4 regions of the Ligilactobacillus sp. MP3 genome follow, and region 4 is predicted to be linked to each of the others. Evidence: predicted binding sites of a transcription regulator. Region 4 holds the regulator's gene; each other region holds the start of a gene.
The links. The regulator CtsR, encoded in region 4, represses protease genes until heat stress. The targets are predictions, from matches to a motif close to TTGGTCAAAAAAGGTCAAANA.
Positions count from the first base shown of each region.

Region 1: ftsH (ATP-dependent zinc metalloprotease FtsH) is a predicted target of CtsR. The motif match lies at 3,873-3,893, and genes of this name have one in related genera.
Region 2: clpB (ATP-dependent chaperone ClpB) is a predicted target of CtsR. The motif match lies at 3,769-3,789, and genes of this name have one in related genera.
Region 3: NOU10_RS08770 (ATP-dependent Clp protease ATP-binding subunit) is a predicted target of CtsR. The motif match lies at 5,059-5,079, and genes of this name have one in related genera.

Region 1 covers NZ_JANFQI010000005.1:127,411-135,083, forward strand. Annotated here, with positions in the region: gene NOU10_RS05505 (oligosaccharide flippase family protein) at 1-611, shown strand, start outside; gene NOU10_RS05510 (RNA-binding S4 domain-containing protein) at 611-880, shown strand; gene NOU10_RS05515 (septum formation initiator family protein) at 919-1,314, shown strand; gene NOU10_RS05520 (S1 domain-containing RNA-binding protein) at 1,403-1,867, shown strand; gene tilS (tRNA lysidine(34) synthetase TilS) at 1,925-3,283, shown strand; gene hpt (hypoxanthine phosphoribosyltransferase) at 3,300-3,839, shown strand; gene ftsH (ATP-dependent zinc metalloprotease FtsH) at 3,980-6,058, shown strand; gene hslO (Hsp33 family molecular chaperone HslO) at 6,191-7,081, shown strand; gene dusB (tRNA dihydrouridine synthase DusB) at 7,099-7,673, shown strand, end outside.
Region 2 covers NZ_JANFQI010000006.1:51,550-59,222, reverse strand. Annotated here, with positions in the region: gene NOU10_RS05825 (NUDIX hydrolase) at 1-29, shown strand, start outside; gene NOU10_RS05820 (hypothetical protein) at 39-260, shown strand; gene NOU10_RS05815 (5'-methylthioadenosine/adenosylhomocysteine nucleosidase) at 281-967, shown strand; gene NOU10_RS05810 (cysteine desulfurase family protein) at 983-2,125, shown strand; gene NOU10_RS05805 (DUF1831 domain-containing protein) at 2,138-2,479, shown strand; gene mnmA (tRNA 2-thiouridine(34) synthase MnmA) at 2,592-3,719, shown strand; gene clpB (ATP-dependent chaperone ClpB) at 3,844-6,435, shown strand; gene NOU10_RS05790 (YjzD family protein) at 6,485-6,670, opposite strand; gene dnaE (DNA polymerase III subunit alpha) at 6,817-7,673, shown strand, end outside.
Region 3 covers NZ_JANFQI010000015.1:6,107-13,779, reverse strand. Annotated here, with positions in the region: gene NOU10_RS08785 (alpha-galactosidase) at 1-1,197, shown strand, start outside; gene NOU10_RS08780 (MucBP domain-containing protein) at 1,240-2,280, opposite strand; gene NOU10_RS08775 (DUF1827 family protein) at 2,429-2,707, opposite strand; gene NOU10_RS08770 (ATP-dependent Clp protease ATP-binding subunit) at 2,830-5,022, opposite strand; gene NOU10_RS08765 (hypothetical protein) at 5,171-5,365, shown strand; gene NOU10_RS08760 (phosphocarrier protein HPr) at 5,624-5,890, shown strand; gene ptsP (phosphoenolpyruvate--protein phosphotransferase) at 5,890-7,611, shown strand.
Region 4 covers NZ_JANFQI010000007.1:6,759-14,431, forward strand. Annotated here, with positions in the region: gene carB (carbamoyl-phosphate synthase large subunit) at 1-522, shown strand, start outside; gene NOU10_RS06240 (dihydroorotate dehydrogenase) at 541-1,485, shown strand; tRNA gene NOU10_RS06245 (tRNA-Pro) at 1,522-1,595, shown strand; gene NOU10_RS06250 (CtsR family transcriptional regulator) at 1,786-2,253, shown strand; gene NOU10_RS06255 (ATP-dependent Clp protease ATP-binding subunit) at 2,263-4,761, shown strand; gene NOU10_RS06260 (DNA-directed RNA polymerase subunit beta) at 5,005-7,673, shown strand, end outside.

The DNA of each region.
Region 1 (7,673 bases), on a different contig from region 4:
TAGGAATAGCTAGTGCTGCTACAGTGGGATTGTTAGCTTTATTGCCTGAAGTTAATAAACTTTTATTTGGTGATAGTGAACTTAGCTTGGTAATTGGAATATATTTACTAGGTATAATTTTAATGACAGTAATCAATAGTTATAGTTCTATTTTACAAAGCATTGATAAGTACAGAGTGTTACTAATTGGACTAGGAGTAGCTTTCTTAACTAAATATATTCTTAATAGTTACTTAATTGGTAAATTTGGAATAATTGGAGCAAGTATTGCTACTACAGTTAGTTTATTATTAGCTGCAATTATCATTATTTTCTTTAGTTCAATAAAGCTTGAGATTTTATTTAGAAGTGATGGTTATGTCTTAAAATTATTACTTATTTCATGTATCATGGGGATAGTAGTAAAAGGTCTTTCAATATTATTGGGATACCTATTGGGAAGTTCTAGATTAGATGTCGGAATAATTTCAGTAATATGTATTCCTGTGGGAGTATTTATTTTTGGAATTTTAGCAATTAAGTTTAATTTATTTACTAAAGAAGAATATATGGCGATGCCAGGTGGAAATAAGATTATAAAAATAATTGACAAATTAAATGGAGGACGTTAATGAGATTAGATAAGTTTTTGAAAATATCACGCATTATTAAAAGAAGAACAGTAGCAAAAGAAATTTCAAGTCAAGGTAGAATTACAATTAATGGCAAGGTGGCTAAATCATCATCAAATGTAAATGTTGGCGATGAAATTGTGATAAACTTTGGTAATAAAGTATTAACAGTCAAAGTTAATGATATTAGAGATACAACAAAGAAAAAAGAAGCACAAGAATTGTTTGAAGTTATCTCTGAAGAATATAAGGAAGATTTTTCTATATAAATCGTTTTGGACAAAGAATGGAAGGGGCTAGATAGTCAGTGAAGAAAAGATCAAAGATTACTATCATGGATAATGATTATTTTCGTAAGCAACAAGCTAAAAGTAAAAATGCTGCTTTAAAAGCTAAACACTATCAACATTATCGATTGTTTAGAGTAAGTATTATTTCTTTAACTATAATATTAACAATAGTGTTTGGAATAAGACTCATTACAATGCACTATCAAACCCAAAATATTAATGTTCAAACGGAAGAAGCTAATAAGAAGTTAGAAAAAGTAAAAGCTAAAAATGCTGATTTGAAAGAGCAGATTAAGCAATTAAATGATGAAGATTATTTAAGAAAATTAATTCGAGAAAAGTACTCCTATTCTAAAGATAACGAAATAATTTATAACTTACCAACAGATGTTACAAAAAATATTGGGCAATAATTAAAAAAAGTTTAATTTAGTAGTATTAATAATATTTAGTGCGTGATATACTGAGAGGTATAGAATTTCGAGGAGGAAGACAATTTTTATGTCGATTGAAGTAGGAGCTAAACTTTCCGGAAAAGTTTCAGGAATTACAGATTTTGGTGCATTTGTTGATTTAGGGGATAAGAAAACAGGATTAGTTCATATTAGTGAAGTATCCAATACTTTTGTTAAAGATATCCATGAAGTCTTATCCGTTGGTGATGAAGTTACTGTTAAAGTTTTATCTGTCAGTGATGATGGTAAGATCGGTCTTTCAATCAAGAAAGCAGTAGATAAACCTCAAAAACAAAACAACCAACGTCGTAACAATAATCACGAACAACATAATAATAGGGATAAAGTAAAGAAAAATCATAATACTTCTTTTAAGCCAAAGCATGAAGAAAAGAAGAAAGATTTCGATTCCTTATTAGCTGGATTTTTGAAGGAAAGTGAAGATAGATTGACTTCCTTGAAACGTAATACAGAAGGAAAACGTGGCGGTCGTGGCGGTCGTCGCAGCTAATACAACAAAAGGCAAGAGGTAATTACTTCTTGCCTTTTTATTTTTTTGAAGTGAGTGATAAAGTTGAATGTAAAAAAATTTGAAAATCAATTATTACAGCGACTTAGAGATTTAAAAATTTCCAATAAAAAAGTATTGCTTGCAGTTTCTACAGGTGTAGATTCTATGGTCTTATTATCAGGAATGTTGAAATTGAGTAAAGTTTTAGATGTAGAAATTAATGTCGCTTATATTGATCATCAATTACGAGAGCAAAGCAAAGAAGAAACAAAATTTATTAAAGAGTTTTGTTTTGCACGAAATATTCCTTTATATGTATACAGGTGGGAAAAAGAAGAACATCCTGTACAAAGCATTGAAGCTGCAGCCAGAGAAGTTAGATATAACTTTTTTGAAAAAGTCCTAAAAGAAAATAATATTGAGTACTTGGTAACGGCGCATCATGGAGATGACCAAGCAGAAACTTTTTTAATGAAATTAATTCGAGGTGGGAATATTCAACAATTACAAGCAATTCAATCTGTACGCATTTTCAGAGAGGATTATCAAATAGTTCGTCCCATGTTAATTTTTAATAAAAAAGAAATTTATGATTATGCTAAACAATTAGGGATTAAATATTATGAGGATGAAACTAATAAAAGCGATGACTACCAAAGAAATAGGTTACGACATCATATAATTCCAGTATTAAAAGCAGAAAATCCAGAATTTTTAAAGCATGTATTAGAATATACTCAGCAATTAACAAATAATTTACAAGCAATTCAAGAAGTAGCTGATGTGAAACTGAATAAGATTTCTAAAGAAGAAACTTTGGACTATGATAAATTTGTTAAAGAAAGTCCCTTATGGCAACGTATTCTACTTGAACGATATTTAGAAGTAAAAGGATTAGAAATCAAAGAAACACAGGTACAGCAAATTTTAGCGATGCTTAATGATGAGAAGAAACCTCAAGCAAAGTTTGATTTGAATGAAAAATTTGAATTCTATCATGAATATCTCGAAATAGGAATAAGAATTAAAAGTACTACTAGTTTAAATCTAGAAGAAAATTTTGAATTAAAATTGAATCAATGGCACAACTTAGAAGAAGGAAAAAAGATAGGCTTATTTAAGATTAATGAAATAGAACTAATGCCTGGAGATGAAACTCTAGTTGTAGAAGATAATGAAAATTGGGTAATTAGACATAGACAACCGGGTGATTCACTAAAAATGAGCTTTGGAAATCAAAAAATTAAAAAAGTTTTTATTGATAAAAAAATTCCAAGTGAACAGAGAAATAAGAGTTGGCTAATTACAAAAAATAAAAATGAAGTGTATTGGATTTTAGAAACAAAAAAAACTGATTTGTCACTGGCCCCACAAAATGCTAAAATTCATTACATACTAGTATTTAGAAAAAAATAAGAAAGAGGTTAATCTTATGAACAACGACATCAAAGAAGTTTTATACAGTAAAGAACAAATCGCTGAAGTTACTAAAAAACTAGGAAAGCAAATTACTAAGGATTTTGAAGGTAAAAATCCATTAGTAGTTTGTGTTCTTAAGGGTGCTGTTATGTTCACAACTGATATTATTCGTGAAATCGATACATATTTAGAATTAGATTTTATGGACGTTTCTAGTTATGGAGAAGGAACAGAATCATCTGGTGAAGTTAAAATTATTAAAGACTTAGATACATCTGTAACTGGAAGAGATGTTTTAATCGTTGAAGACATTATCGATACAGGTCGTACATTACAACGTTTAGTTGAACTATTTAAGCATCGCAATGCAAAATCTGTTAAGATTTGTACTTTACTTGATAAACCTGAACGTCGTGTTGAAGGAGTTAAGCCTGACTATGTAGGTTTTGAAGTTCCTAATGAATTTGTAGTAGGTTACGGTTTAGACTTTGCAGGTCGCTATCGTAACTTAGGATATGTTGGAATTTTGAAGCCTGAAGTTTACGAAGGTTAATAAAATTTTAAACAATTTATTTTAGTGAAATTAATAGTCAATAATAGTCAAAATTTATTAATTATGCTATTATATTCACAATGGAGTGCTTATTTAATGGTGATAAGTGACTCTTTAATCCTTGGATATGGAGGAACGTTATGAATAACAACAGGAATGGTAACGGACTTCTTAGAAATAGTTTCTTTTATATCGTAGTATTCTTGGGTATTATGGGTGTCTTATATTATATGTTTGGTAGTCGCCAAAGTATGCAGACACAACAAATTCAATCTAGTCAATTTATAACAGAATTGAAGAAGAATAATATTAAAGATTTTACGATGCAACCTTCTGGAAGTACGTACAAAATAACGGGTACTTATCGTCATGCTAAGAAATCATCTGGTTCGAGTGGTATTGCCGGAATTGCTTCTAGTGGTGCGGATGAATCAACTGGTTTTACAACTAATGTATTGACGAATGACTCGACTGTAAAACAAATTCAAGAGTATGCACAAAAAAATAAAATAAAAAATAGTGCTAAAGAAGAAGAATCTAGTAGTATTTGGATTCAACTTTTAATTTCAGTAGTTCCAATTCTATTCTTCATTTTCTTCTTCTACATGATGATGGGTCAAGCTGGCCAAGGTGGCGGCGGTGGCCGTGTTATGAACTTTGGAAAATCCAAAGCTAAGCCTATTGACAAAAAGAACAATAAAGTTCGTTTTTCAGATGTAGCTGGTGCTGAAGAAGAAAAGCAAGAATTAGTTGAAGTTGTAGAATTTTTGCGTGATCCACGTAAGTTCTTAGCTTTAGGTGCTAGAATTCCATCTGGTGTGCTATTGGAAGGACCTCCAGGAACTGGTAAAACTTTACTTGCTAAAGCTGTAGCTGGTGAAGCTGGTGTACCATTCTTCTCAATTTCTGGTTCTGACTTCGTTGAAATGTTTGTCGGTGTTGGTGCTAGTCGTGTGCGTGACTTATTTGAAAATGCTAAAAAGAACGCACCATCTATTATCTTTATCGATGAAATTGATGCGGTAGGTCGTCGTCGTGGTGCCGGAATGGGCGGTGGACATGATGAACGTGAACAAACACTTAACCAAATGTTAGTTGAAATGGATGGTTTCGAAGGTGATGAAGGTGTCATCGTTATGGCAGCTACTAACCGTTCTGATGTATTAGACCCTGCTTTGCTACGTCCAGGTCGTTTTGACCGAAAGATTTTAGTAGGTCGTCCTGATGTTAAGGGTCGTGAGGCTATTTTGAAGGTTCACGCTAAGAACAAGCCTTTAGCAAAAGATGTCGATTTGAAGATGATTGCTAAGCAAACACCTGGTTTTGTTGGTGCTGACTTAGAAAACTTATTGAATGAAGCTGCATTACAAGCTGCTCGTCGTGATAAGAAAGAAATTGATGCATCTGATATCGATGAAGCAGAAGATAGAGTTATTGCAGGACCTGCTAAGCGTGATCGTGTAATTAGTAAGCATGAACGTGAAACAGTGGCATATCACGAAGCTGGACATACAATTGTAGGTTTAGTATTAAATGAAGCACGTGTAGTTCATAAGGTTACAATCGTACCTCGTGGACGTGCTGGCGGATATGCTATCATGTTACCAAAAGAAGATCAAATGTTGATGTCCAAGAAGAACCTTAAGGAACAAATTGCTGGTTTGATGGGTGGACGTGCAGCCGAAGAAATTATCTTTGGTCAACAATCTTCTGGTGCTTCTAATGACTTCCAACAAGCTACTCAATTAGCTAGAGCAATGGTTACAGAATTTGGTATGAGTGACAAGTTAGGCCCTGTTCAATATGAAGGTCAAGCTAATATGCAACCTGGTGAATTCAATGGTCAACATAGTTACTCTGGACAAACAGCTAATATCATTGACGAAGAAGTTAAACGTATTGCCAATGAAGGTATGCAACAAGCTAAGGAAATTATCGAAGCTCATAGAGAACAACATAAAGTAATCGCTGAAGCATTACTTGAACATGAAACTCTAGATGAAAAACAAATCTTGAGTTTGTATAAGACAGGTAAGATGCCAGCAGAAAACGAAGATGAATTTCCTAGTGAAAAGGCAGCAACTTTTGAAGAAGCAAAACAAGCTGTTGAACGTAGAGAAGCTAAAAAACAATTAGCTGAAAAAGATGAGGAACATAAAGAAACAGAAGTGTTCTATCCTCATGAATCAGATGAAGATTCTGATAAGAAAGATGAATAACAAAAATGGTATTGGTGGTTTTAAACTGTCAGTACCATTTTTTATTTGACAAAATAAAAAAGATAATAATAGAAAAATTGACTACAATTTGTTAGTATGTAATTTGTGTATAAAAATAAAGAGGTAAGAAAAATGTCTGATTATTTAGTTAAAAGCTTAGTATATGATGGAGCGATTAGAGCTTATGCAGTTGATGCTACTGAAACTGTAGGAGAAGCACAAAAATTACACGATACTTGGAGTGCTGCTTCAGCTGCTTTTGGTAGAAGTTTGATAGGTACTTTATTATTATCAGCATCGGAACTATCTGGTGATGAAAAAATGACCGTAAAAATCAATGGCGATGGACCAATTGGGGCTATTGTGGTAGATGGTAATGCTAAAGGTACAGTCAAAGGATACGTACATGAACCACATGTGCATTTGCCTTTAAATGAAAAACATAAGATTGATGTTAAAGGCGCAGTAGGTACCCAAGGCTTTTTATCAGTAACTAAAGATTTAGGATTAAAAGAGCCTTTTACAGGACAAGTGCCCCTTGTATCTGGTGAGTTAGGTGAAGATTTCACTTACTATCTAGCTAAGTCAGAGCAAATTCCATCAGCCGTAGGATTATCTGTTTTTGTTGAAGATGATAACACAATAGGTGTAGCTGGTGGTTTTATGATTCAAGTTTTACCAGGAGCTAGTGATGAGATTTTAGATGAAATTGAAAAGAAGTTACAAGAAATACCGTTAGTATCTGAAATGATGCGTAAAGATGGTAAGACTCCTGAAGAAATTTTGTATACACTTTTCCCAAAAGACAAAGTAAAAATTCTTGAGAAAATGCCAGTAGCATATGCATGCGATTGTTCAAAAGAAAGATTTGCTGAAGCACTAGCAAGTTTACCTAAAAAAGATCTTGAAGAAATGATAGAACAAGATAAAGGTGCAGAAGCAGTTTGCCATTTTTGTGGGAAAAAATACGAATTTAATGAAAAAGAATTAACTAAAATCATGAATGAAGCTAATCAAGCTTAAAATGGAGGAAGAGAATAATGGAATGGAAAATTGGTGATATAGTTATCCCTAATCAAGTTGTAGTAGCTCCTATGGCTGGGGTTACAAACGTTGCCTTTCGTATGATTTGTAAGGAATTTGGTGCAGGTTTAGTTGTTTGTGAAATGATTTCTGACAAAGGAATCCATTTTAGAAATAAGAAAACATTAGATATGCTATTTGTTGATCCAACTGAGCATCCAGTTAGTGTCCAAATTTTTGGTGGTAGCAAAGAAACTTTAGTTGAAGCTGCTCAATTTGTGGCAGAAAATACTGCGACTGATATTATCGATATAAACATGGGTTGCCCAGTTCCTAAAGTTACAAAGACTGATGCTGGTGCAAGATGGCTTTTAGATCCAGATAAGATTTATGAAATGGTTCATGCAGTTACTAGTTCTATAGGTAAGCCTGTAACAGTTAAGATGAGAACCGGTTGGGATGAAGATCATATTTTAGCTGTTGAAAATGCATTAGCAGCAGAAGAAGGTGGAGCTAAAGCATTAGCAATGCATGGACGTACTAGAAAGCAATTATATACAGGACATGCAGATTGGGGAATTTTAAAAGAAGT
Region 2 (7,673 bases), on a different contig from region 4:
CAGTTATGTACTGGAAATTAATGCAATAGAGGTGGAAAATGGACGAAAAGCCACAATTAAGGCGTAGTAATAAAGTAGATGATGTTCGGGAAGATTCTGAATTAGAAGGTCTAAGTCGAACAGGTTCTAGGAAACTACGCGAATCAAATGAAGAAAATTATAAGAAAAACCGATTAAAAGCAAGACTAAATATGATAATTGCGGGGTTAATTTTGGCAATTATTATAGTATACTTGATAATGTTTTTCGTTAATTTTTAGTAAAGGAATGAATTTTTTTAATGAAGTATGGAATAATTTGTGCAATGGAAGAAGAAATAAAATCTTTAGTGGCACAATTAGAAGATAAAAAACAAGATACAATTGGTAGAATTGATTTTTATAGTGGTACGATCAACGGAAAAGAAGTAGTACTTACTCGCTCCGGAATTGGTAAAGTTCAAGCTGGTGTGACAACTGGTTTGTTAATTGCTAATTATAAAGTAGATGCTGTTATCAATTCTGGTTCTGCTGGTGGTATTGGCGAAGGATTACATGTTGGTGATGTAGTTCTTTCTACAGGTGCTGCTTATCATGATGCAGATGCAACTGCTTTTGGTTATAAACCAGGACAATTACCACAACAACCTCAAATTTATACTGCAGATAAAGATTTATTAGAAGCAATATCTAAAGCAGCCAAAGAATCTAATTTGGTGGCTAAAGAAGGTTTAATTGTTACTGGTGATCAATTTGTATCTTCTAGCGAAAAAATTGCAGCAATTAAAGAAATTTATCCGGAAGCTTTGTCTTGTGAAATGGAAGGAGCAGCAATCGCTCAGGTTGCTTATCAATTCTCAGTACCATTCTTAATTATTCGTGCGATGTCTGATGTTGGCGATGAAGATGCTGGGCAAAGCTTTGATGAATTTATCATAGAAGCTGGTAAAAAGTCAGCAAATATGATTTTAAACTTTTTAGAAAAATAATGTAAGGTGAGAAAGTTGAAGTATATTTACTTAGATAATGCAGGCACAACTCCAATGGCTACAAAAGTTATTGAGAAGATGACTGAAACTATGACCAATACTTTCGGCAACGCTTCTGCCGTAAATTATTATGGTCGTCAAGCACGTGCTATCTTAGATAATAGTCGTCACGTAATAGCTGAGTCAATTAACGCTAAAAATGACAATGAAATTGTATTTACTAGTGGCGGTACAGAAAGTGACAATACTGCTATTATCCAAACAGCGGTGGCTAGAAAAAATGAAGGTCGTCATTTGATTACTACAGCAATTGAACATGAAGCAGTTCTAAAACCAATGGCATATTTAGAACAAGAAGGCTTTGAAGTTACTTATCTTCCAGTTGATGAGTATGGTCAAATTAATTTAGATGATCTAAGACAAGCTATCAGGCCAGACACAATTTTAGTATCTATTATGATGGGGAATAACGAAGTTGGAAGTCATCTTCCTATTAAGGAAATAGGTGAAATTGTTGCTCCAACTAATGCTTGGTTCCATACAGATTCAGTTCAAACTTATGGTGCACTTGATATAGATGTTCAAGATTTAAAAGTTGATTTATTATCAGTGTCTGCACATAAATTGAATGGTCCTAAAATGTTAGGATTTCTATATCGCAGAGATGGAATTAATTTTCCATCCTTGATCAAAGGTGGAGATCAAGAATTAAAGCGTCGTGCAGGAACTGAGAATGTACCGGCGATTGCAGGTTTTGCAGAAGCTGTTAGTTTATTACCAGCAGAAGTAAAAGAAGAACATCGCCAAAAATACTTATCTTTTAAACATCAATTGGTGGATGGATTAAAGGAAAATGGAATTGACTTTGAGATTAATGGGCATCTCGAAGAAAATCAATTACCTCAAATTATTAGTATCTGGTTTAAAGGCTTTGCTAGTGATAGTTTACTAACTAACCTTGATTTAAGTGGGATTTCAGCAGCTGCTGGTTCAGCATGTACAGCTGGCTCATTGGAACCTTCTCATGTTTTAGTAGCAATGTATGGTGAAGATAGTCCAAGAGTTGCTGAATCCTTACGTTTTAGTTTTGGAATCAATAATACTAGTGAGGACATTGATTACTTGATTGAGACGTTAGTAAAAATTATTAAGAAATAGAGGGGATTTATTATGGCATATGGCACAACAGCAAAAATATTAGGAGATACAAAGACATACAAACTTTCTACTAATGTTAAGAGATTTCCACTACGCGATGCAGGCTTTATAGAGTCTAAGGGTGGTAAATTTCAATTAGAACGTTCATTAGATCCATATTCTCCTTTCAATCAAGGATATAAATTAAAAGTCGCAATTCAAGCTGACATGAAGAACTTTAAGATGGTTACTTTAACAGCTAATGGAATGCGCGAAGTAAATATTTTTAAAGGTAATGACAACCAAGGTAATATTGAACAATTAGAATTTATCATTAATGATTTAAAGGAAAGGAAAATCCTAGAAGAAGTTTAGGATGTATTTATGCTTGATATTAATGGTAATAATAGCTATAATGTAGCTTACTGAACAAAAACGACCTTCAAATCGTGAAATTCAGAATATATTGAAATGATGGTGATTTTTTGTGAAAGACAAGAGTCAAATTCGTGTCGTTGTAGGAATGAGTGGTGGAGTTGATTCTTCAGTTTCTGCTTACTTATTGAAACAACAAGGATATGACGTTGTTGGTGTATTTATGAAGAACTGGGATGATAAGAATGATAGTGGTGTCTGTACAGTAACAGAAGACTATCAAGACGTAGCTAAAGTTGCTAGTCAAATTGGTATTCCTTATTACTCAGTTAACTTTGAAAAGGAATATTGGGATAGAGTATTCACATATTTCCTTGATGAATATAAAAATGGACGTACTCCAAATCCTGATATTATGTGTAATAAAGAAGTTAAGTTTAAAGCTTTCTTAGATTACGCAATGTCTATTGATGCAGATTATATTGCAATGGGACACTATGCACAATTGCGTCGTGATGAAGATGGCAGAGTGCATTTACTACGTGGAGCAGATGATAACAAGGATCAAACTTATTTCTTGAGTCAGCTTTCACAAGAACAATTACAAAAAGTAATGTTCCCAATTGGACACTTACAAAAATCAGAAGTGAGAAGAATTGCTGAAGAAGCAGGTTTAGCAACTGCTAAAAAGAAAGATTCAACTGGAATTTGCTTTATCGGTGAACGTAACTTTAGTAAATTCTTAGGTGAGTTCTTACCTGCTCAACCAGGTGAAATGGTAACTCTTGACGGTGAAGTAAAGGGAAATCATTTTGGCTTGATGAACTATACTATTGGTCAACGTAAAGGCTTAGGTATTGGTGGCGATGGCAAGAGTAATGAACCATGGTTTGTTATCGGTAAAGATTTGAAGACAAATACTTTATTAGTAGGACAAGGCTACCACAATGAACATTTATATGCTAATAGTTTAGATGCTTCAAAGTTAAGTTTTGTTGACGATATTTCTGATCGCGGTGATGAATTCCATTGTACAGCTAAGTTCCGTTATCGCCAAAAGGATACAGGCGTTACAGTTAAATTTAATGAAGATCGTACAAAGGTTGAAGTTATTTTTGACGAACCTGTACGTGCTATTACTCCTGGACAAGAAGTTGTATTTTATGATGGTGAAGAATGTCTAGGTAGTGGAACTATTGACCACGCATATAAGGAAAGTAAATTATTACAATACGTATAATTTTGATAAAGAGGATTGCTATTAAGTGATCCTCTTTATTTTTAAATAAAAGGTCAAACTTAGTCAAAGTTTAAAAAAGATGATATAATGTAGGAGATGAAATATATTATAAGGACTGATAAGTATGGATAACGAAAATTATACAACTGAAGTTCAAAAAAGTTTAGCAGAAGCGCAAAAGGTGGCAATTAACCGAAAGCATCAAGAAATTGGAATTAATGAATTATTTAAAGTGTTAGTCCAACCTGGAGAAATAGCTGCCGAGATTTATAAAAAAGCAGGTTTAGACATACAGGCCTTCGAAAACTTTATTGATGGCGAATTAGATAAAGTTAGTGTTGTTGAAGGTGGTAATGTTCAATATGGACAATCAATAAGTCAGCAACTTTTTTCATTATTGCAAAAAGCACAAGAAATAGCTAAAGGCAATCAAGATACTTATGTTTCTGTAGATACCTTAATGTTAGCTTTAATGGAGTTAGAGTACAATCCCTTAACAGAATATTTAAAGCAAACTGGATTAACAAAAAATCAGTTAGGCAAGGTTGTAGCTGATTATCGAGGAGGAGAAAGAGTGACAAGTCAAGATCAGGAAAAAGGCTATAAATCACTTGAAAAGTACGGAGTAAATTTAAACAAAGAAGTTAGAAATGGTAATCAAGATCCTATTATTGGACGTGATGAAGAAATTCGCGATGTTATTCGAATTTTATCAAGAAAAGCTAAGAATAATCCAGTTTTGATAGGTGAACCTGGTGTTGGTAAAACGGCTATTGTTGAAGGACTAGCACAGAGAATTGTTCGAAATGATGTTCCAGATAACCTAAAAGATAAGACTATAATTTCTTTGGATATGGGTTCCTTAATTGCTGGAGCTAAATATCGTGGAGAATTTGAAGAACGATTAAAGAATGTATTAAAAGAAGTGAAGAAAAGCGAAGGAAAGATCCTACTTTTCATTGATGAAATTCATAATATAGTTGGAGCAGGTAAGACTGAAGGTTCGATGGATGCTGGAAACTTATTGAAGCCAATGTTAGCTAGAGGCGAATTACATTTAATTGGTGCCACTACTTTGGATGAATACCGAGAATATATTGAAAAAGATAAAGCTCTTGAAAGACGTTTCCAAAAAGTACTTGTTAAGGAGCCAACTGTTGAAGATACAATTTCCATTTTGCGTGGCTTAAAAGAACGTTATGAAATTCATCACGGAGTTCGTATTCATGATAATGCTTTAGTAGCAGCTGCAACTCTATCCAATCGCTATATTACAGATAGATTTTTACCAGATAAAGCCCTTGATTTAATCGATGAAGCTTGTGCTGAAATACGTGTAGAAATGAATTCCGTTCCTAATGAATTAGATCAAGTAACTCGCGAGTTAATGCGTGAGGAAGTTGAAGAAGCTGCTTTGAAGAAAGAAACAGATGCTGCATCTAAGAAACGCTTAGAGGAGTTACAAGCCGAATTATCCAATTTGCGTGAAAAAGCTAATAAACTTCGTCAACGTTGGGAAGATGAAAAACTAGACATCCAAAAAGTATCTGATAAGAAATCTGAATTAGATAAAGCTCGTCATCAATTAGAAGAAGCTGAAAATAATTATGATTTAGAAAAGGCTGCTAAGTTACAACATGCAACGATTCCACAACTAGAAAAAGAACTACAACAATTGGAAAATAGTGAACGTCCTAAAGAATGGATGGTTGAAGAGTCTGTCACTGATAAGGAAATTGCAGAAGTAATTAGTAGAATGACTGGTATTCCAATTAGTAAATTGGTTGAAGGAGAACGTGAAAAGCTTTTACATTTAGCAGATAATTTGCATAAGCGTGTAATAGGCCAAGATGAAGCTGTAGATGCAGTCTCTGATGCAGTCTTAAGATCTAGAGCTGGTTTGCAAAATCCTAACAAGCCACTGGGATCTTTCTTGTTCTTGGGACCAACAGGTGTCGGTAAAACAGAACTAGCTAAGGCTTTAGCAGAGAATTTATTTGATTCTGAAAGCCATATGGTAAGAATAGATATGTCAGAATATATGGAAAAATATTCAGTTTCAAGATTAGTTGGTGCTGCTCCTGGTTATGTAGGATACGAAGAAGGTGGACAACTTACAGAAGCTGTTCGTCGCAATCCTTATACTATTATTTTGTTAGATGAAGTTGAAAAAGCTCATCCAGATGTTTTCAACATTTTATTACAGGTTCTAGATGATGGACGCTTAACTGATGGTCAAGGAAGAACGGTTAACTTTAAGAACACAATTTTAATCATGACATCTAATTTAGGTTCAGAGTTCTTGCTAGAAAATGATTCTACAGATGGTACAATTTCTCCTGAAATAAAGAAGAAAGTCATGCAACTAACACAGGCACATTTCAAACCAGAATTTTTAAACCGTATTGATGATATTTTGATGTTTACACCATTAACAATGGATTCTGTACAAAAGATTGTTGAAAAATTCATTCATCAATTGTCAGACAGGTTAGAAAGTCAAGAGATTACGTTAGGTATTGATGAAGATGCTCAGAAGTGGATTGCTAAAGAAGGATATAACCCAGCTTATGGTGCAAGACCATTGCAAAGATTTATAACTAATAACGTTGAAACGCCGCTAGCTAAGGAAATAATCGCTGGGAAAATTCTACCTCATTCTAAAGTAACGGTAACTTTAGTAGATAACCAATTAAAATTTATAACTCAAGCATAATAAAAAAGTGTGTGAATTTTACGTTCACACACTTTTTGTTTGATATAAACTATTTTGAAGCTTTTTTATCGCTGATAAAGTAGTTCAAGCAGTTAATACCGATTAAACCACCAATCATGCAAATTACACCACTTGCTAACCAGTCAAATTGAACACCAGTTAAAGCAGAAATGATATAACCAATAACTTCACCATAGATAAAGCCCCAAAATAGGACTGTAAGTTGTTTACCCATTTTCAACACCTCATATCTATACTAAGTTATTCTATCACAATTTTAAAGAACTTACATGTAATATTTGTGTATCTTATCTATAATTTTGTAAAGTTGATATCTTTTAAGTATAATGAAATTGTATTTTGTAGGAAAGGAGAGATATTATGTATGCTCCCTTACAAGTTTTAAGTTCATATAGTTTGTTGCAAAGTCCATTGAGAATTTCAGAGTATGTAAAGTTAGGAAAAGAATTGGGATACAGTGCTCTGGTATTGACAGATATAAATTCAATGTATGGCGTTTTGGACTTCTATCATGAATGTGTTAAAGCAGGAATTAAACCAATTATTGGTATTACATTACAATCTAGCGATGATGAGTATATTTTTATTGCTAAGAACAGTAATGGTTATCAAAATTTGATGAATATTTCTTCAAAGAGACTAACTGCAGTAGATGAGAACTATAAAAATATTTTTAAATTAGCAGATATTACAGAGTATTTACAGGATGTAATTGTTGTATTGAATCCATCGTATCTAACGGTAAATGACATAATAAGTGATCAAGTGACAGAATTACAAACATTAGTGTCAGCTGCCGAGACAATTTATTATGGTGTTAACCCTAATGATAGAGATGCTATAAATAATGATTTAATGGCTGCTGAGAAGTTACAATTAGAGACGATTTTATTAACACCAGTTAAATACTTAAAAGAACGTGATTATTTTAGTACTAAGGTATTACAAGCCATAGGAACTGGTGAAAATGTTAATCCGAATTGGAATTTTAAAAATGATGGAAATTATCTACATACACCTGAGGAATATGAGCGCTTAGGTACAGATTATTTAAGTAGTGCATATCAAAATGCAATTAATGTGATTGCTCAATGTAACTTAACATTAAACTTTCCTAAAACACAGTTACCCCATTTTAAAGAAACTAATGGCTTAAATTCAGAAGATTTCTTAAGAAAATTATGTCAAGAAGGATTAGCTAAAAGAATAGCGGAAGA
Region 3 (7,673 bases), on a different contig from region 4:
ATTCTAGTTAATAATTGGGAAGCTACATATTTTGACTTTGATGAAGATAAATTAAAGCCAATCGTAGACGAAGCCAAGGAACTGGGGATAGAGATGTTTGTATTAGATGATGGATGGTTTGGTCATCGCGATGACGATAATTCATCATTAGGTGATTGGAATGTATATGAGAAAAAATTCCCTCAAGGCTTAAAACATTTTGCAGATTACGTACACAGCAAAGATTTGAAATTTGGTATTTGGTTTGAACCAGAAATGATTTCAATGGATTCGGAATTATATAGAAGCCATCCTGAATATTTGATGCAAGTTCCAGGAAGACAACCAAGTCCATCGCGTAATCAATATATTTTAGATATGACAAGAAAAGATGTCAGAGATGACATAGTTGATCAGGTTTCAACTATTATTGCTGATAATGACATTGATTATGTTAAGTGGGATATGAATCGTAATTTATCTGATATCTATTCACAAAATCTACCTGCAGATAGACAGGGTGAAGTTTATCATCGCTATGTTTTAGGGGTTTATGATATTTTAGAAAGAATAACTAGCAAGTTCCCAGATGTTTTATTTGAAGGCTGCTCTGGCGGTGGTGGACGATTTGATGCAGGCTTTGTTTACTACATGCCACAAAGCTGGACTAGTGATAATACGGACGCGATTGCCAGATTAACTATTCAATATGGTACAAGTTTAGTATATCCACCATCAATGATGACAGCTCATGTGTCTGCAGTTCCAAATCATCAAACTGGTAGAGTGACACCAATCGATACTAGAGGTGCAGTTGCTATGAGTGCAGTCTTTGGTTATGAGTTAGACTTAACAACATTGACAGACGAAGAAAAAGAAATTGTTAAAAAACAAGTAAATCAATACAAGGGTATTAGAAAATTAGTCCAATATGGAGATTTCTATCGTTTACAATCTTCTAAAGATGGTAATAAAACAGCTTGGATGTTTGTAAGCCCTCAAAAAGATGAAGCAGTAGTAATGGTATGTAAAGTTTTAGCAGAAGCTCAACCTGTATTAACGAAAACTAAATTATATGGATTAGATACCAATAGGAACTACCGTGATGTTGAAACTAATAAGGTTTATGGTGGCGATGAATTAATGGAATTAGGATTCTATGATCCTATTATCCGTAATGACTATGCTGCTACAATGTATCATTTTAAAGCTGAATAAATAAAAAAAGAGATGTAAGTTGAATTTCAACTACATCTCTTTTTAAAATTGTAGATATTCCCAAATTGTCCAACCTAGACCATCAACTTCAAACCAAAGCATACGACCGACACGGTTACGAGCAGTTATGAGCACAGTTTTTCCATTTTCTATCTCATTAATTTTTTTACCGAATGGTCGATCATAAAGAGCAAGTTTTTGGTTAGGTACAAAGTTAATTTCAGCAGTAACAGATAATTTAACTGGTTCAGGAATACTTAGTTCAGGATCATCCTGGATAGGAGCGATCTTTAATGTATCTGATAAAGTATATGGATTGTTTTCTAGTAATTCCATACGTTGTTCATCAAATTTAACCCAGGCATTTCCGCCAATGTTATACCACCAATCATTATTGATAAGCTGAATAGACTCAAATGTTTGCCAAACAGTATCTGGAGCAAGTGTGACAGATATATCATGTCCTTCGGGTTCTGTATAACTTAAACAATAAGAATTGATACGAAGATAATGCACATTATGATCAACAATTTTCCAACGTGATTTACGATAATAGTATGTGACTAATTGTTGTTTATCTGAGAAGACACCACGAGTAGGACCAACAGCTTTTTGTAGTGAATAGTCAGGGATGGTAGGGGCATTTAATTCAAAACGTTCCCCAAAATCTCCTCGGATAAAGACAGGACGCATCAGTAACTTTTGCTTATCAATATCTTGTGAAAATAGCCAAACATCAGCCCCTTGATGTTTACGATAGGTAAGAGTTACAGAACCATATGGATCAACAAAGGCACTGGTAAATCCTGAAATATTAATTAAGTCATAGTTGGGAAATTCTTTGAATCTTAAATGAAGTTCTTCGCCAATATATCCAGAAATAATTTGTGGAGTAGTCAGACTTTGACCACGATCGTCTTGATATATGATGATTAAAGTAGCGTTATGTCCAACTTTAGTGATAGGTTCTTTATTTTTATCTGAGAGATCACTTTTTTCAACTGTGGATATATCATTTTTTTGTTTTGTTTCATTATTTTTATTAAACTTCATCAAGTTTTTTACTGAGTCTAAGAATGCCATTATTTCACCTCATTTCATGAAGAACTATTATCTTCTATTATATCATTAAAATAAACAAGATTTTAAATGAATTTGTGAAATAATAAAAGCCCGACAAATTTGATGTAAAATATCAATCTGGGGCTAATAAGTAGTAGTTATATATGAATTAGTTATTAACGATGATTTCAACTAAACTCTTTTGTTTAGTAATCTCTATATTTTTAGCGTCATTCTTCAAAAGTTTTTCAACAACAAAATTTATTTCTTTGTCAGTTATTCCACGTAATTTATTTGAAATTACAATTTCAGAAAATCCATGCTTTTTCTTATATACAACACGTGAATTTCCTAAAGTATAAACTTTAATGAAGTGGACAGGGGTGGCTGCTAATTCACGTTGAATGTCTTTAGCATGACTAGCAGTTACATCAACTAAATGCATCATAATAATCACCGAACCTTTCCTGTATCTCTAATTATATTATAGCTAAATATATTAATTTTATCAAAAATATTGAATAAAAAAGCATAAAAAAAGAGAGTTAAAAAGTTAACTCTCTTAAGAAATTAATCTTCATTTTTTTCAGACTTAGATTTAATTACGATATCACCATTATCATCTAAATCAGCAACAAAATTTTGGACATTTGGATTATCAAGATAAAAATCAGCAATTTTATCTTCAATTTGTTCTTGAATTACACGACGAAGTGGTCTAGCACCCATCTTAGGATCATAACCTAATTCTGCAAGTTTATCTGCGACCTTATCACTAACATCAATATGCATATTTTGATCAGCCATCATTTTATTAACATCATCTAGCATTAAGCGAACAATTTTGACTAAATCATCTTTAGACAATGGATTAAATTCAATGATATCATCAAAACGATTTAAGAATTCAGGTTTAAAGTATTTGGTTAATTTATCAATAACTGAATGAGATGAACCATTTGCTTCAGCTCCAAAACCAACTGATACTACAGAATCGCCACTACCAGCATTACTTGTCATAATGATGATAGTATCTTTAAATGAAACTGTTCTTCCTTGAGAATCAGTTAGACGTCCATCATCAAGAATTTGTAAGAACATATGCATTACATCAGGATGAGCTTTTTCAACTTCATCAAGCAAAATTAAGCTATAAGGATGACGGCGAACTTGTTCAGTTAATTGACCAGCTTCTTCATAGCCAACATATCCAGGAGGAGAACCAATTAATTTAGAAACTGAGAATTTCTCCATGTATTCACTCATGTCAAATCGAATCATTGAGTCTTCAGTACCAAATAACTCGCGGGCTAATTGCTTAGCTGTTTCAGTTTTACCTACACCAGTAGGACCAACGAATAAGAATGAACCAATTGGACGTCCTGATTTATTGAAACCTATACGATTTCTTCGAATTGAACGAGCAACCTTATCTACAGCTTCATCTTGACCAATAACATGTTTTTCAAGTGAAGAGCCTAAATCACGAAGTTGTTCTTTTTCCTTAGTTTTTAATTCACCAACAGGAATGTTAGTTTTTTCTTCTATAATACGTTCCATATCTTTTTCGGTAACAACTGGAGTATCTTCATCTGAAGCATTGTCTTTCATCTTTTCAAAACGTGATACTTGGTCACGATAGTAAGCTGCTTTTTCATAATTTTCTTCTTTTAGTGCAGCTTGTTTTTGATTTTCGGCATTCTTAATGCGTTCTTCAATAATTTTTGGATCAGTTGCATGAATTGTTAAATTCTTACGAGATCCAGATTCATCTAATAAATCAATTGCTTTATCAGGTAAGAATCTATCTTGAATATATCTATTAGATAAAGTTACAGCAGCCTTTAAAGCTTCATCAGTATATTTTACATGATGATAAGCTTCATATTTATTACGAATACCATTTAGAATTTTAATAGTTTCCTCGACACTAGGTTCATCAACTTGAACTGGTTGAAGACGACGAGCGAGCGCTGCATCTTTTTCAATTGTTCTGAATTCATTTAGGGTAGTAGCACCGACTAATTGGAATTCTCCACGAGCAAGAGATGGCTTGAGTACATTCCCAGCATCCATTCCGCCTTCTGCATTACCAGCACCAACAATTTCATGAATTTCATCAATAAATAAGATTACATCTTTTTGTTGTTTCAATTCTTTCATTAGTTGTTGCATTCTTTGTTCGAATTGTCCGCGGATACCTGTTCCTTGTACTAAAGAAACAACATCTAGACGAATAACTTTTTTTCCGATTAGTTTTTGAGGAACATCGCCATTAACAATTTTTTGGGCGAGTCCTTCAACAACAGCAGTTTTACCAACACCAGCTTCACCAATTAAAACAGGATTATTTTTAGTACGTCTATTTAGAATTTCAATTACTCTGGCTATTTCTTTATCACGTCCAATAACTGGATCGATTTGACCATTTTTTGCTTCTTCTGTTAAATCTAATCCATATTGTCCCAGAATAGAGGAATCACCATTACGATTACCGTTATTTCCACCTATGCGACCACTTTGTGTAGGTGGCTCTTGAGACATACTTTGTTGGTTAGAAAAATTAGGATTAGATATAGCTCTGAAAATATCATCTAAACTACCAAAACCAAATGGATCTTGTCCGATATTATTAAAGCCGTTAGCTTCATTTTTGATTTCTTGGTAACAATTTTGACAAAGATCAATAGAGGTTTGGCGACCGTTTAAATTAGTTGTTAAGTGAATTGTCGCAGGATTTTTATGACAATTTTGACATAACATAGATTTTCACGACCTTTCTATCAACATATCAAAGTTATTTTGACCAACTTTGACCTTAATGACTTCATTATACAATGTTAGGTATAAAGTTCAAGTATAAAGACTTGAATAAAATATATGTTATAATTTTGTGCGCGAGGTGATTTTTATGGAAAAAGATTATACTGCATTGTTAGACGAACTTAGAGAAGGAACACTAGATAAGTTAGAAATAAATACAGAAGAATTCATGGATTTTCAAAAAGCTTTTATGAATTATAGTCATAGAAAGAATATTGTTGGAACAGCTAAACGAGGTGGGGGAGCTACCTATATTTATAGTAAGGAATCCAAATTAATTTAGTATTAATTGTGTTTTGTGCATGATAATGATTTTAGCAAGTATATTTTAAGTATAAATCAGTAAAGATAGTTATTTAACAGTAAAAATACCTAAAAAATATGTATAAATTTAAAATGAAGTAAGTCTTGTCTTACTAAGGTTTTCATGTTATTATCATAGTATCGAGATTGTTATCGTTTGCATATCGTTAATGTAAACGTGTTCTTAACAAGACTCTTAATCACATATATTTACTTATTCAAAGGAGATTGATTAATAATGGAAAAGAAAGAATTTCACGTAATCGCAGAAACAGGTATTCACGCACGTCCAGCTACATTGTTGGTACAAGCAGCAAGCAAATTTAACTCAGATGTAACATTGGAATACAATGGCAAGTCTGTAAACTTGAAGTCTATTATGGGTGTTATGTCCTTAGGTGTAGGCCAAAATGCTGATGTTGTAATTTCTGCAGACGGTGCAGATGAAGCAGAAGCAATTGCTGCTATTGAAGAAACAATGAAAAAGGAAGGTTTAGCTGAATAATGACTAAGGTTTTAAACGGTATCGCAGCTAGCGATGGTATTGCAGCTGCTAAAGCTTACATGCTCGTTCAACCTGATTTATCATTTGAAGAAAAAACTATTGATAATCCAGATGCTGAAATCGAACGTTTAAGTGCAGCTGTTGAAACTTCCAAACAAGAACTTGAAGTCATTAAGCAAAAAGCTACTGAAAATCTAGGTGCTGAAGAAGCACAAGTTTTTGAAGCTCATTTGACAATTTTATCTGATCCAGAATTATTTGGACAAATTAACGATAAAATTAAAAATGACAAAGTAAATGCTGAAGCTGCTTTGAAGAGTGTAACTGATATGTTCATTCAAATGTTCGAAGCAATGGAAGATAATGCTTATATGCAAGAACGTGCTGGTGATATTCGCGATGTTACTAAGCGTGTTATGGGTCACTTGTTGGGAGTATCTATCCCTAATCCTGCATTAATTAATGAAGAAGTAGTTATTGTTGCTCATGACTTAACTCCTTCCGATACAGCTCAGTTGGATCGTAATTTTGTTAAGGGATTTATCACAGATATTGGCGGACGTACTTCTCACTCTGCTATCATGTCTCGTACATTAGAAATTCCTGCAGTTGTAGGTTCTGGTAATGCTACAAGTGAAATTTCTGAAGGTCAAATGGTTATTATTGATGGTTTAGATGGACAAGCACTAGTAGAACCAACTGACGAAGAATTAGAAGATTACAAAGCTAGAGCTAAGGCTTTTGCTGATCAAAAAGCAGAATGGAAGTTATTGAAGGATGCTAAGTCAGTTACAGCAGATGGTAAAGAAGTTAAATTAGCTGCAAACATTGGTACACCTAAGGATGTTGAAGGTGCAAATGATAATGGTGCAGAAGCAGTCGGATTATTCCGTTCTGAATTTCTTTACATGGATGCTTCCGAATTGCCATCTGAAGAAGATCAATTTAAAGCATATAAAGCTGCTGTTGAAGGTATGAATGGTAAGCAAGTTGTTGTTCGTACAATGGATATTGGTGGAGATAAGGAATTACCATACCTTCCATTACCAGAAGAACAAAATCCTTTCTTAGGATATAGAGCTATTCGTATTTCTTTAGATCGCCAAGATATTTTCCGCACACAATTAAGAGCTTTATTGCGTGCATCCCATTATGGTAGTTTAGCTATCATGTTCCCAATGATTGCTACTGTCCAAGAATTTAAGGACGCAAAAGCTATCTTTGAAGAAGAAAAAGCAAAACTTGTTGCAGATGGTGTTCCAGTATCTGATGATATCGAAGTAGGTATGATGATGGAAGTTCCAGCTGCTGCAATGGTTGCAGATAAGTTGGCTAAGTATGTTGACTTCTTTAGTATTGGAACGAACGACTTAATTGGTTATTCTATGGCTGCTGACCGTGGTAATGAAAAGATTTCATACCTATACCAACCATATAATCCTTCAATTTTGAGATTGATCAAGAACACAATTGAAGCATCACACAAGGAAGGTAAATGGACTGGTATGTGTGGTGAAATGGCTGGAGATCAAGTTGCTGTTCCTATCTTATTAGGATTAGGTTTAGATGAATTCTCAATGAGTGCTACTTCAATTTTGAAGACACGTAGTTTGTTGAAGACACTAGATTCTAAGAAGATGGAAGAATTAGCTGATAAAGCAGTTAATGATTGCGAAACAGCTGATGAAGTTGTAGAACTTGTAAATCAATACACAAAATAATCTAGTATAATTTATATGAAAGGCTTGAGAGGGGAATACCTTCTTGAGCTTTTTTATTTGTA
Region 4 (7,673 bases):
TCATTTAGTAAGTTAGCAGATGTTGATAGCTTCTTAGGACCTGAAATGAAGTCTACAGGTGAAGTTATGGGTAGTGACTACACCTTTGAAAAAGCACTGTATAAAGCATTTACAGGTGCTAAGATGGAATTACCAGATAATGGAAACGTGCTATTAACAATTGAAGATAAAGATAAGGATGCTGTATTACCACTTGCTAAGAGATTTAGTAAGATAGGTTATCGTATGTTTGCAACTGAAGGAACAAGTCAATTTTTACGTGAAAATGGTTTGTTTGTACAAACTGTAGATAAGTTAGGTAAAGATACTGGTAATGAAACTTCATTACATGATTTGATCGTTAATGATGGTGTTGATTTAGTAATCAATACTATGAGTCATGATCAAGAAGTAGCATCGGATGGGTTTGTAATCCGTCAATTAGCTATCGAGCATAATATTGCATTGCTAACATCATTAAATACAGCAGATGCATTATTAAAAGCACTTGAAAATCGTTCATTTGCTACTAACTCACTTTAATTAATGGAGGAATTTATCATGGAAACAAAAAAATTGGCAGTATCATTGCCTGGACTAGAATTAAAAAATCCTATCATGCCTGCTAGTGGAACTTTTGGCTTTGGCGATGTTCCAAGCGCTAATAAATATTCTTTGGATACATTAGGAGCATTGGTTATAAAAACTACTACTCCAGAAGCTAGAACCGGGAATCCTGATCCTAAAATATCAGTAATTGAAGATGGAGTCTTAAATGCAGTTGGTCTTACTAATCCTGGTGTAGATGTAGTAGTGTCTGAAAAGTTATCAACTTTAAGAGAAAAATATCCTGAACTACCAATAATTGGAAGTGTTGGTGGAGCAACAGAGGATGATTATGTTGAAGTAGCTACTAAGTTGTCACAATCAGGAATGGTTAATGCATTAGAACTGAATATATCTTGTCCTAATGTCCATGAGGGTGGTATGGCATTTGGAACTGTTCCAGAAGTTGCTGAAAGATTAACAAAGAAAGTTAAGGAAGTTTCAACAGTTCCTGTTTATGTAAAACTCTCACCTAATGTAACAGATATAGTGGCTATTGCCAAAGCTGTAGAGCGTGGTGGAGCAGATGGAATAAGCATGATTAATACAGTTTTAGGAATGCATATAGATGTAGCTTCAGGTAAACCAGTACTTGGTAACATTATGGGTGGTTTATCTGGAAAAGCTGTAAAAGCAATTGCGATTAGAATGATCTATCAAGTCGCTCAAAACACTGATTTGCCAATTATTGGAATGGGCGGAGTAGAAACAGTAGATGATGTCTTAGAGATGTATATGGCTGGTGCTTCAGCTGTTGCTGTTGGAACTGCACATTTCCATGATTCTATGATTTGTCCACATTTAATTGAAGAACTTCCAAAAAGAATGGAAGAATTGGGAATTGAAAGTCTTGAGGAATTACGTTTAAATGTGAAAAAACGTGGAGCGTTCAAGCTTTAATAAGTAAAAATAAAGTAATATAATAGAATCTGTACTCGGAAAATAGCTCAGCTTGGTAGAGCACATCGTTCGGGACGATGGGGTTGCAAGTTCGAATCTTGTTTTTCCGATAGGATTCTAAAAAACACAATATTGTTAAACTCTCTTTGAGTAGAGTAGGGATTAAAAAATTCTTGCACTACTTTAAAGAGAGTTTTTTGATTGTTAATAGATACTAAATTTTTGCATTTGTTGCCGAAATTCATTTATAATAGACTAAAAGTCAATGTAGGTCAAACCTACAAGAGAGGATGGAGAATTATGCAGAACCGTAACATTTCAGATATTATTGAACAATATTTGAAAGATATATTGGCTGATTCAAGAAGAATTGAAATAAAGCGGTCTGAGATTGCACAGCAATTTGACTGTGTTCCATCACAAATTAATTATGTAATAAAAACTCGTTTTACTTTGAAAAATGGCTATGTTGTTAAAAGTAAACGTGGCGGTGGCGGCTATATTCGGATTGTAAAAGTAGATTTGGCAGAGAATCAGTCTGTTTTAGATGATTTGATTTCTGCAATTGGCACTGAAATTACAGAAAACCAGGCTTACCAATTAATTAGTAGTTTATACGAGGATGGCGTCTTTTCTAGAAAAGAAGCAAATTATGTCTTAGCTGCTATTAGCCGACAAGCTTTGGATTTGCCGACTGCTGAAATGGAAAATATGATTCGCGCAAGGATTTTGGTAAGTATCTTAAATCAATTGAGATGCGAAGAATAGAAGGGAGTAATGGTTATGGCTATGGAAGAAAGGTATACACCGAGTGCTAAACAAGTATTAGTTCTTGCACAACAACAAGCTAATTACTTCAAGCATCAAGCAATAGGAACAGAGCATTTGCTTTTAGCACTAACAATGGAAAAAAATGGCGTAGCTGCTAAAGTATTACAAAGTTTTGTAGTAACTGAAGTAGATGTGCGAGAAGAAATTGAACATATCGTAGGATACGGTAATTTACAACGTAGAGGCGCTGATACTTATTTACCATATTCCCCAAGGACTCGTTATGTATTAGAGCGTGCTAGAGAACATGCTAAACTTTTTAATGTTGAAAAGGTAGGAACAGAACATATTTTGTTAGCACTATTAGAAGATGATAAAACTATTTCTTCACGTATTCTAGCAGCTCTGAATATTGATTTACGTAAGGTGAAAAATATTACCTATCGTACAATGGGTGTAGATGCAACAACAGCTAATAGAACACGTAAGAAATTAGCGTTATCAGAAAAGAAACAGGATAATGGTACACCTACGTTAGATGAATTAGCACGTGATTTGACAGAAATGGTGCGTAAAGATCAAATTGATCCAGTAGTTGGTAGAGATAATGAAATTAAGCGTGTTGTTCAAATTTTAAGTAGAAGGACAAAGAATAATCCAGTTCTTTTGGGAGAACCAGGTGTAGGTAAAACAGCTGTTGCAGAAGGATTTTCACAAAAGATTGTAAATGGTGAAGTTCCTGATAATTTGAAGAATAAGCGTGTAATGATGCTTGATATGGGATCTTTGGTTGCTGGAACAAAATATCGTGGTGAATTTGAAGATCGATTAAAGAAGATTATTGAAGAAATTCGTGAAGATGGCAATGTTATTTTATTCATTGATGAAATGCATACTCTAATAGGCGCGGGTGGTGCTGAAGGCGCGATAGATGCTTCCAATATTTTAAAACCAGCATTAGCGCGTGGTGAAGTACAAGTAATAGGTGCAACAACTTTAAATGAATATCAAAAATATGTTGAAGCTGATGCAGCTTTGGAAAGACGCTTTGCTAGTGTGACAATTAATGAACCAACTCCAGAAGTAGCGTTGACAATTCTAAAAGGATTACGTCCTAAATATGAAAAACACCATCAACTTCAAATTACAGATGAGGCATTAGAGAGTGCAGTTAAGTTAAGTAAAAGATATATTGCTTCAAGATTTTTACCTGACAAGGCAATTGATTTAATGGATGAGGCTGCTGCTAGAGTAAGAATTAATAATGCACAAAAAGTGGACAAAGTTTCTGCAATAAAGAAGAAATTATCAGAGCTTTCTCAAGAGAAGACAGAAGCGTTGTTAAAAGAAGATTTTGAAAAAGCTGCAGAAATCAGAAATGAAGAATTAAAGATTCAAGAAAAGCTTGAAAAGCAAATCCAACGTGACAAAGATGAAGAGGATAGCAATAACTATCGTGTAAAAGTTACGGCTGAAGATATTGCAGAAGTTGTTTCTGAATGGACTGGTGTTCCAGTGACTCAAATTAATCGTTCTGAAGGAGACCGACTAATTAGATTAGAAAAGATATTGCATAATCGAGTTATAGGACAAGATGAAGCTGTTAAAGCAGTAAGTAAAGCGATAAGAAGAGCAAGAAGTGGTTTGAAGGATCCTACAAGACCAATTGGCTCATTTATGTTCTTAGGTCCTACAGGTGTAGGTAAAACTGAATTAGCTAAAGCTTTAGCAGAAGCTATGTTTGGCTCAGAGGATTCAATGATTAGAATTGATATGAGTGAATATATGGAGAAATACACAACTAGTCGTTTAATTGGATCTCCTCCTGGATACGTAGGATATGATGAAGGCGGACAATTAACTGAAAAGGTTAGAAATAATCCTTATTCAGTAGTATTATTAGATGAAGTTGAAAAAGCTCATAATGATGTTTTCAATATCTTGTTACAAGTATTGGATGATGGATTTTTAACTGATTCTAAAGGTAGAAAGGTAGACTTCAGAAATACAATTATCATTATGACATCTAACTTAGGTGCTACAGCCTTACGCGATGAAAAATCAGTAGGTTTTGGTGCAAAAGATGTCAGCGATGATTATGAAGCAATGGCAGCAAAAGTTAGAGAAACATTGAAGAAGACTTTTAGACCAGAATTCTTGAATCGTCTTGACGAAACTGTTGTATTCCATTCGCTTAATAAAGAAGAAATTCATCAAATTGTTAAATTGATGGCTAAGAATATTATAGATAGGATTAAAGAACAAAATATTAATCTGAAAATAACCCCTGCAGCAATAGATATAGTTGCAGAAGCTGGATTTGATGCTGAATATGGTGCTCGTCCTATTAGACGTGTCCTTCAAGATAAGATAGAGGACTTACTAAGTGAAGAATTATTAGCAGGTAATATCGAAACTGGAGCAACAGTAACAATAGGTGCTAAAAAGGGTGAAATAACGATAAAAGTTAAGAATCCAGTAGCTGCAGAAAAAATAAATAATTAATAGTTATATTTAGTATTGACAAATACCGAATATCCATTTAAAATATATAAATGCGAAAAACTGTGAATTGATTGTTTGTTATGATATATTGTCCATAGCAGACTTGATAAAAGCAAAAATAGTATGAAGCAAATTTAATTTGTCTCTGTCTGTTTTTGCTTTTTTTTGCCAAAAAACCGGTAAAAATAAAAAATGTAATAAAATTGTAATAAATTAATCGAGTCACAGCAAATTTTTTGAGAGGTGAACAACTTGGCAGGACACTTAGTAAAATACGGTAAACACCGTGTACGTAGAAGTTACTCGCGAATTAAAGAAGTTCTTGATCTACCTAACTTGATTGAAGTTCAAACTGATTCTTACAAGTGGTTTTTAGATGAAGGTCTTCGTGAAATGTTTGATGACATTATGCCAATTGAAGATTTTCAAGGTAAATTATCACTTGAATTTGTAGATTATCAACTTTTAGAACCAAAGTATACAGTTGAAGAAGCACGTCAACATGATGCTAATTATTCAGCACCATTACATGTTACTTTACGCTTAATCAACCATGAAACTGGTGAAATTAAGTCACAAGATGTATTCTTTGGTGATTTTCCATTGATGACTAAGCAAGGTACATTCATTATTAACGGGGCAGAACGTGTTATTGTTTCACAATTAGTTCGTTCTCCAGGTGTATACTTCAACTCCGAATTAGATAAGAATGGTCGTACTAACTACGGTACAACTGTAATTCCTAATCGTGGGGCTTGGTTAGAATATGAAACAGATGCAAAGAATGTAGCATATGTACGTATTGATCGTACTCGTAAAATTCCATTAACAGAACTTATCCGTGCTTTGGGATACGGTTCTGATAATGAAATTGTAGAAATTTTAGGATCTAATAGCGATAGCTTGATGCTTACTTTGGAAAAAGATGTACATAAGAATATGGATGATTCTCGTGTAGAAGAATCTTTGAAAGATATTTATGAACGTCTACGTCCAGGTGAACCAAAGACTGCTGATTCATCACGTAGTTTGTTAACAGCTCGTTTCTTTGATCCAAAGCGCTATGATTTAGCACCTGTTGGTCGTTATAAGATTAACAAGAAGTTAGATTTAAAGACACGCTTATTGAATTTAACTGTTGCAGAAACATTGGCTGATCCTGATACAGGCGAAATTATTGTAAATAAGGATGAAGTTATTGATAAGCAAGTTATGGATAAATTAGCTCCATACTTAGCAAGAGATGACTTCAAGACATTTACTTTCCATCCATCTGAAGAAGGTGTTGTTCAAGAACCAATGACTCTTCAAATTGTGAAAGTATATTCACCAAAGGATCCAGAAAAGGTAGTAAATGTTATTGGTAATGCAAATGTTGATATCCAATTCAAGCACATTACACCAGCTGATATAGTAGCTTCCATGAACTACTTCTTCAATTTACAAGAAGGTATGGGTTCAACAGATGATATTGACCACTTGGGTAACCGTCGTACTCGCTCTGTAGGTGAATTATTACAAAACCAATTTAGAATTGGTTTATCACGTATGGAACGTGTTGTACGTGAACGTATGTCAATTCAAGATACATCAACTGTTACACCACAACAATTGATTAATATTCGTCCAGTTGTTGCTTCAATTAAAGAATTCTTCGGAAGTTCTCAATTGTCCCAATTCATGGACCAAACTAATCCATTGGGTGAATTGTCTCATAAGCGTCGTTTCTCTGCTTTGGGACCTGGTGGTTTGACTCGTGATCGTGCTGGATACGAAGTTCGTGACGTTCACTATACACACTATGGTCGTATGTGTCCTATCGAAACTCCTGAAGGTCCTAACATCGGTTTGATCAACAGTTTATCTTCTTATGCTCGTATTAATAAGTATGGTTTTGTTGAAACACCATATCGTCGTGTATCTTGGGAAACACATAAAGTTACAGACAAAATTGACTACTTAACAGCCGATGAAGAAGATAATTACGTTATCGCACAAGCTAACTCACCATTAAATGATGATGGTTCCTTTGTTGATGATGTAGTTATGGCTCGTAAGAAAGATGATGACGTTGAAATTTCAACTGAAAAAGTTGATTACATGGACGTTTCACCTAAACAAGTAGTTGCTGTTGCTACAGCATGTATTCCTTTCTTGGAAAACGATGACTCTAACCGTGCTTTGATGGGTGCTAACATGCAACGTCAGGCTGTTCCTTTGATTAAGCCACATGCACCATTAGTTGGTACAGGTATTGAATACAAAGCTGCACATGACTCTGGGGTAGCATTGATTTCTGAACATGACGGTACAGTTGAATATGTAGATGCTCGTGAAATTAGAGTTCGCCGTGACGATGGTTCTTTGGACAAGTATAAATTGATGAAATTCCATCGTTCTAATGGTGGTAAGAACTATAACCAAACACCAATTGTACGTGTTGGAGACAGAGTAGATGCTGATGAAGTATTAGCTGACGGACCAGCTATGGAAAATGGAGAATTGGCTTTAGGTCAAAATCCATTGATTGCATTTATGACATGGGATGGTTATAACTTCGAAGATGCTATCGCAATTAACGAACGTTTAGTTAAAGAAGATGTTTATACATCTATTCATATTGAAGAACATGAATCTGAAGCTCGTGATACTAAATTAGGACCTGAAGAAATCACACGTGAAATTCCTAATGTTGGTGAAGATGCTCTTAAGAACCTTGATGAATTTGGTATTATCCGTATTGGTGCTGAAGTAAAAGATGGAGATATTTTAGTTGGTAAAGTAACTCCTAAAGGTGTAACAGAATTATCTGCAGAAGAAAGATTGTTACATGCTATCTTCGGTGAAAAAGCACGTGAAGTTCGTGATACATCATTACGTGTTCCTCACGGTGCAGGTGGTATTGTTCAAGA